3 regions of the Kribbella sp. NBC_00359 genome follow, and region 3 is predicted to be linked to each of the others. Evidence: riboswitches for the same ligand, from Rfam matches in the RefSeq annotation. Region 3 holds a riboswitch; each other region holds the start of a gene.

Region 1 (4,586 bases), 2.1 Mb from region 3:
TCATCCCGACCACGTCACCGTCGTCGGCGGAGACCGAGGATCTGGTCAACCGGATCCGCGACGACGTACTCGCGGGGCAGCAGGAGCCGACCTTCGTCGTCGGCACCACCGCCGGGTACGTCGACTTCACCGAGAAGGTGGCCGGGCGGATGCTGTGGCTGATCGGCGCCGTGGTGCTGCTCGCGTTCCTGCTGCTCACCGTCGCCTTCCGCTCGCTGCTGATCGGGGTCAAGGCCGCGATCCTCAACCTGTTGTCGGTCGGCGCCGCGTATGGCGTGATCGTCGCGGTCTTCCAGTGGGGCTGGGGATCCTCCCTGGTCGGGATCGACGAGAAGGTGCCGATCCCGTCGTTCGTGCCGATGCTGATGTTCGCGATCGTGTTCGGGCTGTCGATGGACTACGAGGTGTTCCTGCTGTCCCGGGTGCACGAGGCCTGGATCGCGACGAACGACAGCCATCGCGCCGTGGCGATCGGGATCGGCGCGACCGCGCGGGTGATCACCACCGCGGCGGCGATCATGATCGTGGTCTTCCTGAGCTTCGTCCTCGACGACGATCCGACGGTGAAGATGCTGGCGGTCGGCATGGCCGTCGCCGTTCTCATCGACGCCAGCATCGTCCGGATGATCCTGGTCCCGTCCGTCATGACCCTGCTCGGCGACCGGGCCTGGTGGCTGCCGGGCTGGCTCGACCGCATCATCCCCGACATCCAGCTGGAAGGCGGTCCGCAGCCGGCCCCGGCCGAGCGCGAGCCACCGAAGGTCGACGTCGCCTGATCAGTGCCGGAACAGCCGGACGCCGGTCGGCGACCAGGTGATGCCGCGAACGGCGCACGCCTCCGCGATCTCGTCCGACCGGATGGACCCGCCCGGCTCGGCGATGTGCGCGACGCCGTACCGGTGCGCTTCCTCGACGTTGTCGACGAAGGGGAGCGCACCGTCGGACACCATCGACACATCCGCGAGCACTTCGGATGAACGGCGGACCCACCACGCGGCAGCCTTCTCGCCGGCGAGGCGGGTGCAGTCGACCCGCGACTGCTGCCCGGCGCCGACGCCGATCGTCATGCCGTCCTTGACCATCGCGACCGTGTTCGACTGCGTGTAGCGGACAACGATCAGCCCGAGCAGGAGATCCCGGGCCGCCGCGTGCGGCACCGCGGGATCCAGCAGCTCACGAGTCAGCGGTACGTCGTCCCGCCGCTGAGTCAACCGCAGTCCGTAGAGCTCGCGAACCTCCTCCGCCGGCGGCTCGAACACCGGGTCCGCCTCCAGCACCAGAAAGCTCCCACGCTTCTTCGCAGCCAACGTCCCGACCACGCCCTCGTCGTACCCGGGCGCGATGATCCCGTCCGACACGACACGCTTGAGCACCCCGGCGAGCTCCTCGTCGACCGGATGCGAGACGGCAACGAAGTCGCCGTACGACGACTTGGGATCGGCATCGCGGGCACGCAGGTAGGCGCCGGCCACGCCTTCACTAAGCGCCGTCCCGGCGGGCGACACATGCTTGTACGACGCAGCCGCCGGAACGCCGAAGGCACCGGACGCCTCGCGGACGAGCTGCCACCCGGTCAGCGCATCCAGGACGTTGATGTACGACGGAACGCCCGACACGACTGTGAACGGGGAGCCGCCGAGAGCCGTCATCGTGGCGGGCTGGTGGGGATTCATGCCATAGCGCATCAGGAGCCTCCGAAACGAGAGCCGGAGGCGCCCAGGCGGACGACGCCTTGTTCACAACCCGCTCCCCGGTGGTACTCCACCCTCGCCAGTCGCGGTCTACGGACAGCTTAGTCGCGCCAGCTGCCGGTCCAGTCATAGAGCGCAGCGGTGGTCGCGTACTCGCGGAGGTACGCGATGCGACCCTGGTCGAGTCGCGCGATCGTGGCGCCGTCGAACGCGCCGGGTTCGCCCTTCCACGTGCACTCGAAGCGCCACTCGACGACCAGCGTGTCGCCGGCCGCTGCCGATGACGTGATCTCCCAGGCGTCGACGGTGCCGCCGGCACCGAACCAGGCGTTCATCCACTGCTCGACCCGCGCCTTGCCCCGATAGACCGGCCCATACGACTCGATCACCACGCAGTCGTCGGTCAACGTGTCCAGAACGGCCGCGATGTCGTGCCGCCGCCACCCGTCGACGTACGCCTCGAGTCGGGTGCGACCGCTGTCGGTCGGCGGGTGACTGATTCCGGTCATGTCGGCCTCCTGTCACGGCAGTCTGGTGACCGCGCCGGTGGGATCGGATACCAAGGGTCACGACGCACCGGATCGGTGCCTATGGCAAGACATCCGCACCTGATCGGTGCCTACAGCAAGGATGGTGTACCCGGTGGGGTTTCCACGATCTTTACCGATACCGGCGCTGCTGGCCAGCGGCGCGCTGGCGCTGTCCGGGCTGACTGTTCCAGTCACCGCTACCGCGGCACCGATAGTTGGCGCCCCGGCTCCCGTACTCGGGAGCCCCGCCACAGTGACGTTGCTGACCGGCGAACACGTCACGCTGCGGCCCGGCCCGGACGGGAAGCCACAGGTCGACGTCCAGTCCCGCGACGGTGCGCCGGCGGTCGGGTACGCCGTACGCAACGACCACGGCCGGATCAGCGTGATCCCGCACGACGTGGCGAGCCTGGTTCCCGCCGTACTCGACCCTGCCCTGTTCGACGTGACCGGCCTCGTCGAGATGGGGTACGACGACGCGCACCGCGCAGACCTGCCGGTGATCGTGCGGGAGAGCGCCGGCGCGCGGACGATGGCGAGCGGCGGCTTCACCTCGACGCGCACGCTGGCCAGCATCGGCGCGACCGCCGGCCGGATCGAGAAGTCCCGGGCGACAGCGTTCGGTTCGGCCCTGACGGCCGCCCGGTCGCCTCGGCCGGCCAAGATCTGGCTGGACACAGCCCTGCACGGTGACCCTGGGCCTGAGCGGCGCCCGGGACCGACGAGCAAGACGCCGCCGAGTAGCGGTTCCAAGGCCGCAGCGGCACCGCTGGACGGATATCTGAAGCAGGTGCAGGCGCCGACCGCGTGGCGCCGCGGCCTCGACGGTCACGGCGTGAAGGTCGCGATCCTCGACTCCGGCATCGACACCGGCCACCCGGCACTCGAGGGCAAGGTGACGGCCAGCGAGGACTTCACCGGCGAAGGCCCGCAGGACGACTTCGGTCGCGGTACCCAGATCGCGTCGCTGGTGGCCGGCAACGGTGCCGGGTCCGACGGCGCCCGGAAGGGCATCGCACCCGGAGCCGAACTGATCTCCGGCAAGATCCTCAACGCGGCCGGCGAGGGCACCGTGTCCGGGCTGATCGCGGCGATGGAGTGGGCCGTCGGTCAGCACGCCGACCTGGTCAACGTCAGCCTCGGCGCCCGCGCCCCGATGCAGGGTGACGACCTGCTGGCCGACGCGGTCGACCGGCTGACGGAGCAGAGCGGAGCCCTGTTCGTGGTCGCGGCCGGCGACGACGGGGACTTCCTCTACGCCACGCCGTTCTCGGTCGAGACGCCGGGTACGGCTGCCTCCGCGTTGACAGTGGGCGCGCTCGACCCTGCCGGCAACCGGGCCCGGTTCACCAGCATGGGCCCGACGTACTCCTGGCGGCAGAAGCCGGAGATCGCCGCACCCGGCACCGGCATCCTGGGCGCCCGGGCCGGTGCCCGCGACGGCGACCTGTACACAATGGGCCTCGGCACCTCCCGGTCCACGCCGCTGGTGACTGCGGCGGCTGCGTTGCTGCTTCAGCAGCACCCGGAGCTGACCTGGCAGCAACTGAAGGCGCGGCTGAGCAGCAGCGCTGCCGAGAGCACCGGTGTCTTCACGGGTTGGTACGGCAGCGGACAGGTGAACCTGGACATCGCGACATCCCCGACCGGCCTGGTGCCGAACGTCGGTGTGGTCGACTTCGGGCCGATCCGGCACCCTGACAACTCCCCGCAGAAGCGCACTCTCACGTTGTCGAACCCGAGCGCCGAGCCGGTCACGCTCACGTTCGCTGACCAGGAGGTGACAATCTGGAACAAGCAGGCACCCGCGTCCACGGTGACCGTGTCACCGGCCACCCTGACCGTGCCGGCCGGTGGGACCGCCGCCGCCACGGTGACCTTCGACCCGACTGGTCTGAGCGACGTCGTCGGGCAGTGGACCTCGATCGTCGACAACATCTGGGAGGGTGCGCTCGACGTCATCGACAGCGCCGGGAAACGGCGCCTGCGGCTGGCCCTGAACGCCTATGACGAGCCGCCGATGTACGACGCCTCGGTCCGGGTGCTCGATCGCAACGGCAAGCCGGTCTCCGGTGGCTACGTGAACGTGTTCAACAGCAGTGACGGCCACTTCAACCAGTTGTTCCTCGACGACCAGGGCCGTGCGACCAACCGGATCACGCCGGGCGTGTACATGGCCTACAGCTTCGTGCCCACGGGTGACACAACGACGTTCGCCATCGAGTCGAACCTCACCGTCACCGGGGACACCTCGTTCACCCTGGACGCTCGCAAGGCGATCCGGATGACGGCTCCCGCAGTCGAGGGCCAACCGACCACGATCACCGAGGGCGCGATCGCTTACACGCGTGGCAAGGGCAAGGAC
Region 2 (4,586 bases), 620 kb from region 3:
AGCAGGCGCTCGACGAGTTCGAGGACTGTGTGCCGGTCGAGCTGACCGTGGACGCGTTCCGCACCGAGCTCCGGACGCCTGGCGCGATGACGGGAATCGATGCCGCGTACCTCGCTCTCGACCACGCCGGACTTCTCTGAAAGCTTGGGATCGTGACTCCAGAACCGCAGCAGACCACCCGCCGCGACGACGGCATCGACCTCGGCGACACGATCGGGCTGGTGCACGGTCCGACCACTGACCCGGACGCCGAGCGCGTCGTCCGCGAGGCTCTCGCGCGCGTCGGCGTACAGACCATCACCGACGGGGAAGCGGACGTGACGGTCAGGCTCGGCGCGAGCGCTGCCGCCGTTGGCGTGGAGGCGGCCGAGGGATTGCCGGCCGAGGGGTACGTCGTCGTCGTGGGCGGAAACCAGATCGTGCTCGACGGCGTCGACACGGACGGGACCTTCTACGCCGCGCAGACCTTCGCACAACTTGTCCAGGGCAACCATCTGGACGGTGTGGAGATCCGCGACTGGCCGACGATGCGGTACCGCGGCTCGATCGAAGGCTTCTACGGCACGCCGTGGTCGCACGCGGACCGGCTCGACCACCTGGATTACCTCGGCGCCCACCGGATGAACACGTACCAGTACGCCCCGAAGGACGACCTGTACCACCGCGAGCAGTGGCGCGACCCGTACCCGGCCGACAAGCTGGCCGAGCTCGGCGAGCTGATCGAGCGCTCGCTGCGGAACAAGGTCGACTTCACCTTCGCGCTCTCGCCCGGCCTGTCGATCCGCTACACCGACGACACCGAGTTCCAGGCGCTGATCGCCAAGTTCGAGGCGCTCTACGAGCTCGGTGCCCGGGCGTTCAACGTGCCGCTGGACGACATCGAGTACGAGAAGTGGCACTGCGCCGAGGACGAGGAGAAGTACGGCGCCGGTGGCGGTGGAGCCGGACGGGCGCAGAGCGACCTCCTGAACCGGATCCAGCGCGAGTGGGTCGCGACCAAGCCCGATCTCGCCCCGCTGCAGATGGTGCCGACCGAGTACTACGACGTGACCGAGTCGCCGTACAAGCAGGCGCTCCGGGAGCAGCTGGACAGTGCGATCGTCGTGCACTGGACCGGGATCGGTGTCGTCCCGCACACGATCACGAGCGCACAAGCGGCCGAGGCGAAGGCCGTGTTCGGGCACGACATCCTGATCTGGGACAACTACCCGGTCAACGACTACGCGCACGGCCGGATCCTGCTCGCGGACTACAGCAACCGCGAGCCCGGCCTGGCCGACCAGGTCGTCGGCGTGATCTCGAACCCGATGAACCAGGCCGGGGCCAGCAAGCTCGCGCTCTACTCGTTCGCGGAGTTCGGCTGGAACCCGGCGACGTACGACCAGCAGGCGTCCTGGCATCGCGCGATCGCCGAGCGGGCCTCCGGCGACCCCGAGACGATCGCCGCGCTCGAGGTCTTCGCCGACCTGACGACGTACGACGGGAAACTGCACCTGGCGAACGCGCCGGTGCTGGCCGCGAAGATCGCCGCGTTCTGGGCGACCTGGGAGGGCGGCGACCTGGCCGGCGCGATCGCGGGGCTCGAGCCGTACTTCGAGGCGATCGAGAACGCTCCGGCGCAGATCCGCGCCGGTGTCTCCGACCCGTCCTTCGCAGACGAGACCGATGCCTGGCTCGACGCGAGCTTCTACTGGGGTCAGGCGCTCCGCGAGGCCCTCCGCGTCCTCGAAGCACGAGCCGAGGGCAACAGCTCGGACGTCGCCACCAGCCGGGCCCAGATCAACCACCTGGTCACCCAGGCCGAGGAGATCCGCGACATCCGCCTCCCGCACTCCCAGACCTACCCCCGCATCGCCGACGGCGTCGCCGACATGTTCCTGACCAGGGTGATGGACTCGTAGGAATTTGGCTTGCCGCGTCTCGCCCGGACCGGGAGGATGACCCGGTGCTGATCGATCACTGGCCGCTGCGCGGCCTCCGACTCGTCACTGAACGGCTCGTACTGCGACAGCCGGACGAGGGGGAGTTGGCGGCGCTGGCCGACGTCGCGGCCGCCGGCGTCCACCAGCCGGGCGAGCAGCCGTTCCTCACCCCGTGGACAGACCGTCCGCCCTCCGAACGCGCTCGGAGCGTGCTGCAGGGCTACTGGGAGGACCTGTCGTCCTGGACGCCGCAGAACTGGGCACTGCAGCTCGGTGTGTTCCGCGACGGCGTCCCCCTCGGCATCGTGGCGCTGCGGGCAACTGACTTCGCCATCCTCCGCGAGGTCAAGACGTGGTCGTGGCTCGGGCTCGAGCACCATGGCCAGGGCTTCGGCACCGAGGCCCGGAGAGCACTGCTGCACCTCGCCTTCGCCGGGCTGGATGCCGAGGCGGCGCTGACCGAGGTCTTCCAGGACAACGCCGGCTCGCAGGGCGTGTCGCGCAAGCTCGGCTATCGCCCGGACGGCATCTCCCGCGACGTGCTGCACGGCAAGCCGGTGGTGTCGGATCGGCTCCGCCTGACCCGCGAGGACTGGCAGGAGACCCCGGTCGAGGTCGTCGGCCTGGAGGACTGCCGGTCCTGGTTCATCGCGTAGGCTGAACGGCGGACCGCGACTGGCGCTGAGGTGGGCCACCACCGGGGAACGGTCCGCCGGGAACTCCGGCCGAGCCGCGCGCCTGGGCACACGACCTGTCGTCGACGCCCGAAGGAGCGCGCTGTGACTGCTGAACTGATGACCGGGACCGACCTCGCCGCGGAGATCGTGGCTCAGTCGGCCGCCAGGGCGAAGGCCCTGCAGGAGAAGGCCGGCGTGCAGCCGTGCCTGGCGACGGTGCTGGTGGGCGATGACCCCGCGTCGGCGACGTACGTGCGGATGAAGCAGAACCGGTCGAAGAAGGCCGGCATCGCGTCGCGGAGCGTCGTACTGCCCGCGGAAACGACCACCGGCGAACTGGTCGCCGAGATTCACAAGCTCTCCAGCGACCCCGCGGTACACGGGATCCTGCTGCAGCACCCGGTGCCGGCGCAGATCGACGAGCGGGCCGCGTTCGAGGCGATCGATCCGGCCAAGGACGTCGACGGCGTGACGATGCGGTCGTTCGCCGCGATGGCGTTCGGCGATCCCGGGTTCCGGTCCGCGACGCCCGGCGGGATCATGCGCCTGCTCGAGGCGTACGACGTACCGATCACTGGGGCGCACGCGGTCGTGATCGGCCGCAGCCCGATTCTCGGCAAGCCGGTCGGGATGTTGCTGCTGGCATCGAACGCGACCGTCACCTACACCCACTCGCGGACCCTCGGCCTGCCGGAGATCGTCCGGACCGCGGACATCGTGGTGGCGGCGGTCGGCAAACCGAACTTCGTCCGCGGCGACTGGCTGAAGCCGGGCGCGGTGGTGGTCGATGCCGGGTACAACGAGGGCAACATCGGCGACGTGCACTTCGAGGACGCGGCCCAGGTCGCCCGCCTGATCACGCCGGTGCCGGGCGGCGTCGGACCGATGACGATCGCCCTTCTGCTGGAGCAGGCCGTCGACGCCGCCGAGGCTCAGGCGGGCTGAGTCAGCGGTCGCACCCGCCGTCCTTGTCCCGGCGGGAGTGCGGGCGGGCGAGATCGTCGATGCCCTTGTAGGCGTACGGATCGGTCCCGGCCACCATCACGATGTCGCGGTAGTCATGCTTGCCGACGTGGACGCCGGGTGGCACGGACTGCCAGGGGAGCAGCGACTCCGCGCTCATGTAGTGGTTGGCGAGCGCCCGGCGGAGTCCGTGCCGGCCGGTGTTCGGCAGTGATCGGTGCAGCAGGTAGCCGTTGAAGATCACCGCCGAACCCGCGGGCACCTCGACCGGGACGGCGTCGTCGTCGGTGTACGGGAAGTCGAACGCCTCCACCGTGCAGTCGAAGCGGAGATCGTCCTGCTCCCGGTCGGGATAGATGACCCCGCGGCGGTGGGAGCCCGGCAGAACCCACAGGCAGCCGTTCTCCACGGTGGCATCGTCGAGCGCGATCCACACCGCGGTCAGCGAGCGGTCCCTGGTCGGGATGAAGAACTCGTCCTGGTGCCAGGCCTGGCCCGGCTTCCCCTCGGGCTTGATGAACAGCATCGACTGCATGGCCTTGACGTTCGGCCCGATCACCGCGGTCAGCGCGGCCACCACCCGTGGCGCCTGTAACGCGGCGAGTGCCACGTCGGACGCCTTGTGCGGCTGGTGGATGCACAGGTACTTGCGCAGGACATCCGCGGTCGGCTCGGCGGCTGGACCTCCGTCGATGACGCCGAGGTCACCACGGCACAGAGCCTCGGCCGCGGCATGGAGCGCCGTGACCTGGTCGGGTGTCACGGCGTGATCGAGGACGACGAAGCCGTCCCGCCGGAAGGACTCGACCAACTCCTCGGTGACCTCGGCGAAGCTGGGTACGGCGGTGACAGGCTGCATCTGATGCTCCATCCGGCCTTGGGGGCGATGACCGGCTTCACAGTCTCAGAGCACACCGGGCCCGGCCAATGTCGCGGGCGTGCGCATTACTATCTGTTTGTGACCTCGCAACCCCCGGTGATCAGCGTGAACTCCGTGGTCCAGGTCGCGGACTATCCGCCCGGG
Region 3 (4,586 bases):
GCAGCCCCGAGACGACCGCGCTGCGCGACCTCACGCTCCGGGTCGATCCCGGCGAACTGGTCGCGGTCGTCGGACCGTCGGGATCCGGCAAGAGCACGCTGCTGCAGATCGCCGGCACACTCGAGCGGCCGACCACCGGCGCGGTCCGCATCGCGGGCTCGGACACCCGCCGGCTGTCGGACGCGTCACTGGCCGGATTCCGCGCGCGCCATCTCGGCTTCGTGTTCCAGCAGTTCTTCCTGCTCCCGCATCGCGACGTACTCGCGAACATCGCCCAGGCGCTCCTCTATCGCTCGATGACCGCGCGCAGCCGCCGCGCCGCGGCCATGGAGGCCTGTGAACGCGTCGGTCTCGGCCACCGCCGGCACCATCTGCCTGGTCAACTGTCCGGAGGCGAGTGCCAACGGGTCGCGATCGCTCGTGCCCTGGTCGGGTCGCCGGCTCTCATCCTCGCCGACGAACCGACCGGCAATCTCGACAGCGTGACCGGAGGCCAGATCCTCGCCCTGCTCCGGGAACTCAACTCCGCCGGCACGACGCTTGTCGTCATCACTCACGACCGCGACGTCGCCGCGGCGGCGGAGCGCCGGATCGAACTCCGCGACGGCGTCCTCCGGCACGACACCGGCCGGGGGGTGACTAATGGCTCGCCCGCTCGACCTGCTCGGTGAGGCCATCCGCGGCCTGCGGGCCCGGCCGCTGCGCAGCGCCCTGTGTGCGGGCGGTATCGCCCTCGGCATGGCAGCCATGGTTGCGGTGGTAGCAATCCCGGCGACCACTCGGCAAGCCCTCCTCGACGAGCTTGGGCAGGACGGCAACCTGCTGACGGTCAGCTCGGGCAACACCATCGACAACCAACCCGCGCCTCTGCCCGCTGAGTCGCCGGCGATGGTGCGGCGAATCGACGGCGTGCTGCAGCTCTCGGCAACCGCCTACCAGTCCGGCTGGACAGCCCGGCGATCCGGGCTCATACCGGTCGCGGACACCAACGGGCTCGCGGTGATCGCGGTCGACGCGGACCTCACCACCACACTCGACCTACGAGTCACGCATGGCCGCTTCCTCGACGCAGCCACGAGCCGCTATCCGGCCGTCGTACTCGGTTCCGGTGCTGCCCGCGCACTCGGGATCGACACCACCGGACCGGACCGCTTGGTGACACTCGGTACGGCGGACGGCCGTCGTACCGTCGTTGCGAGCGTACTCGGCATCCTCGCCGACGCATCGCTCGCGCCCGAGCTCGACAGTGCGGTGCTGATCGGTACCAAGGCCGCCGATGCCCGGCTTGGTGCTCACCGCGGCCCGAGCCGGATCTACGTTCGGGCCGACCCGGATTCCGTCGGTCCGGTCCACTCGCTGCTCGCAGCGACCACCTCTCCCAACGACCCCGGCGCTGTCGTGGTCGGCCGTCCGTCCGATCTCCTGGTGGCTCGCCTCACCGCACAGAGTGCCCTCAACAATCTTGCGCTGGGACTGGGGGCGGTGGCTCTGCTGGTCGGCGGCGTCGGCGTCGCGAACGCGATGGTGGTGTCGGTGCTCGAGCGGCGATCGGAGATCGGCCTGCGCCGGGCGCTCGGTGCCCGCCGGGGTTTCGTGGGCAGCCTGATTCTGATCGAATCCACTCTGCTCTGTGTTGCCGGCGCGGTGGCCGGAGGCCTTGCCGGACTGGTGGTGACCTGGGTGTCCGCGGTGAACCAGGCGGCCGCCGTACAGGTTCCGCTCCTGCCGGTGGGGCTCGGGTTGGCGGGTTCCGTCGTGGTCGGACTGGTCGCCGGTTCGTACCCGGCTCTGCGTGCGGCCCACCTGGCTCCGGCGGCCGCTCTGCGGATCGCTGGGTGATCCCCGGCACCTCGCTGACCTGGGCGCCCGCGCGCGATAGGGTGAGTGGGTCGCGACTGGCGCGCTGAGGTGGAGAACCACCGGGGAGCGAAGAACGGCGGCACCGTGCGCCTGGGTGCCTTCGACCCACTGCAACCGCAGGAGAGACAACGATGACTCAACCCTTCGATGCCGCCGCCGCTTCGGCCGCGTACCGCAACGCGCTCGAGGTGATCGGCGCGGTGGAACCGACCATCGCCGGCGCGATCAGGGCCGAGCTGGCCGACCAGCGCTCGTCGCTGAAGCTGATCGCGAGCGAGAACTACGCCTCCCCCGCCACTCTGCTCACGATGGGCAACTGGCTCTCGGACAAGTACGCCGAGGGCACCATCGGGCACCGCTTCTACGCCGGCTGCCAGAACGTCGACACCGTCGAGCAGGCCGCGGCCGACCATGCCATGGCCCTGTTCGACGCACCGCACGCCTACGTCCAGCCGCACTCCGGCATCGACGCGAACCTGGTCGCCTTCTGGGCGATCCTGGCCCAGCGGATCGAGTCCCCGGCGCTGGCCGAGGCGGGCGCCAAGCATGTCAACGACCTGTCCGACGAGGACTGGACGAAGCTCCGCAAGGCGCTCGGCGACCAGAAGATGCTCGGCATGTCGCTCGATGCCGGAGGTCACCTGACCCACGGCTTCCGGCCGAACATCTCCGGCAAGATGTTCAACCAGCACTCCTACGGCACCGACCCGGAGACCGGGTTGCTCGACTACGACGAGGTCGCCCGGAAGGCCCGCGAGTTCAAGCCGCTGATCCTGATCGCCGGCTACTCGGCGTACCCGCGGAAGGTGAACTTCGCGAAGATGCGCGAGATTGCCGACGAGGTCGGCGCGACGCTGATGGTCGACATGGCCCACTTCGCCGGCCTGGTCGCGGGCAAGGTGTTCACCGGCGACTTCGACCCGATCCCGCACGCACACGTCACCACGACCACCACGCACAAGTCGCTGCGCGGCCCGCGCGGCGGCATGGTGCTGTGCCAGCCGGAGTACGCCGACTCGGTCGACCGCGGTTGCCCGATGGTGCTGGGCGGACCGCTCAGCCAGACGATGGCTGCGAAGGCGGTCGCGCTCGCCGAAGCCCGGCAGCCGTCGTTCCAGGAGTACGCGCAGGCGGTCGCCGACAACGCGGTCACGCTGGCCGAGGGCCTGATGAAGCGTGGCGTGAAGCTCGTGACGGACGGGACCGAGAACCACCTCGTGCTGCTCGACGTCTCGTCGTACGGCATCACCGGCCGGCAGGCCGAGTCCGCGCTGCTCGACGCCGGCATCGTGACCAACCGGAACGCCGTCCCGCGCGACCCGAACGGCGCCTGGTACACCTCGGGTGTCCGGATCGGCACGCCGGCGCTGACCACCCGCGGCTTCGGCGGCGACGAGTTCGACCGGGTCGCCGAGCTCATCGTCGACGTCCTCTCCGCCACCACGCCGACTACGACGTCGGCCGGCGCCCCGTCCAAGGCGAAGTACGTGCTCGCCGACGGCGTCGCGGACAAGACCAAGGCCGCCTCGTCCGAACTGCTCGACAAGCACCCGCTGTACCCGGGCCTCGAGCTCAGCTGACACACCCAGCGGCGCCCGCTCTCCCGTCCGGGGAGCGGGCGGCCGAGGGGCGCCAGCGAGTCAGGCGTTCTGCTTCTCGACGCCCATCAGGGCTTCCCGCGACGGCTTGGCGGCCCGCTTCGGCATCAGAGCCGCCGCCAGGACGGCGCCCGCGACCGCGATTCCCGCCGACACCCACATGGTGGTGTTGAGACTGGTCATGAACGCGTCCCGAACATTGCTCAGCAGGTCGGCGGAGCCCGACTTCGTCGCAACGGCGAGCCCGCCACCAAGCCCCTTCTCGACCGCACCCGCAGCCTGGGCGGGCAGTCCGGTTGCGTCGACATTGCTGCGGTAGACCGAGTTCAGCACCGTGCCCAGGACCGCGATGCCGACCGTGCCGCCAACCTGACGGAATGCCTGCAGCAGCCCGGATCCGGTCCCGGCCCGTTCCGGATCGAGCACGCCCAACGCCGCGTTCATTGCCTGCGGCATCGAACATCCGAGACCGAAACCGACCACCACGAACCAGATCGCGGTGTACCCGTACCCGATGCCGAGCTCCGTGAAGGCCCCGAGCATGAACCCGAGGGCCATCACCACGAACCCGGCCATCACCACCAGCCGGGTCCCGGCCTTCGCCTCCACCGGCTCGGCCAGCTTCGCGCCGAGCGTCATCCCGGCGATGAACGGCAACAACTTGAGCCCGGTGTGCAGCGCGTCCGATCCGTTGATGCCCTGGAAGTACTGCGGCATCGTGAACAGCAACCCGAAGATCGCGAACACCGACACCGTGAGCAGCACCGCGCCGCCAGTGAACGTCTTCTCGTGGAACAACCGCAGTTCGATCAACGGCCGCGTGGTCCGCCGCTGCCAGAGCAGGAACGCGGCGATCAGTACGACGGCCAATCCCAGGAACAGCACGGTGACACCATCGGTCCACGACGTCTCGCCGGCCTTGGTCACGCCGTACACCAGGGACGCCAGACCGGCGCTGGAGAGCACGATGCCGAGCCAGTCGATGGCCGGCCGCCGCGAACTGCGGCTCTCGGGGACGAGCAGCGTGACCGCGAGCGCCGCGATCAACGCGATCGGGACGTTCATCAAGAAGATCCACTGCCAGCCGGCGTGGTCGAGCAGCAGTCCGCCGACGATCGGGCCGAGCGG

Evidence for each region. Region 3 has a riboswitch for ZMP and ZTP ahead of OG876_RS36325 (glycine hydroxymethyltransferase). Riboswitches for the same ligand answer to the same signal wherever they lie in the genome.
Region 1: another riboswitch for ZMP and ZTP. It lies ahead of OG876_RS26390 (5-aminoimidazole-4-carboxamide ribonucleotide transformylase); the one in region 3 lies ahead of OG876_RS36325 (glycine hydroxymethyltransferase).
Region 2: another riboswitch for ZMP and ZTP. It lies ahead of OG876_RS33260 (bifunctional 5,10-methylenetetrahydrofolate dehydrogenase/5,10-methenyltetrahydrofolate cyclohydrolase); the one in region 3 lies ahead of OG876_RS36325 (glycine hydroxymethyltransferase).

Annotation. Positions count from the first base shown of each region.
Region 1 is NZ_CP107975.1:5,391,079-5,395,664, forward strand. It holds gene OG876_RS26385 (MMPL family transporter) at 1-776, shown strand, start outside; partial or broken gene OG876_RS26390 (5-aminoimidazole-4-carboxamide ribonucleotide transformylase) at 777-1,700, opposite strand; ZMP/ZTP riboswitch at 1,708-1,788, opposite strand; gene OG876_RS26395 (nuclear transport factor 2 family protein) at 1,793-2,200, opposite strand; gene OG876_RS26400 (S8 family peptidase) at 2,334-4,586, shown strand, end outside.
Region 2 is NZ_CP107975.1:6,840,504-6,845,089, forward strand. It holds gene OG876_RS33245 (NUDIX hydrolase) at 1-140, shown strand, start outside; gene OG876_RS33250 (beta-N-acetylglucosaminidase domain-containing protein) at 153-1,901, shown strand; gene OG876_RS33255 (GNAT family N-acetyltransferase) at 1,946-2,578, shown strand; ZMP/ZTP riboswitch at 2,584-2,673, shown strand; gene OG876_RS33260 (bifunctional 5,10-methylenetetrahydrofolate dehydrogenase/5,10-methenyltetrahydrofolate cyclohydrolase) at 2,702-3,544, shown strand; gene OG876_RS33265 (phytanoyl-CoA dioxygenase family protein) at 3,546-4,421, opposite strand; gene OG876_RS33270 (helix-turn-helix domain-containing protein) at 4,521-4,586, shown strand, end outside.
Region 3 is NZ_CP107975.1:7,465,307-7,469,892, forward strand. It holds gene OG876_RS36315 (ABC transporter ATP-binding protein) at 1-671, shown strand, start outside; gene OG876_RS36320 (ABC transporter permease) at 643-1,839, shown strand; ZMP/ZTP riboswitch at 1,882-1,963, shown strand; gene OG876_RS36325 (glycine hydroxymethyltransferase) at 1,992-3,440, shown strand; gene OG876_RS36330 (DHA2 family efflux MFS transporter permease subunit) at 3,501-4,586, opposite strand, start outside.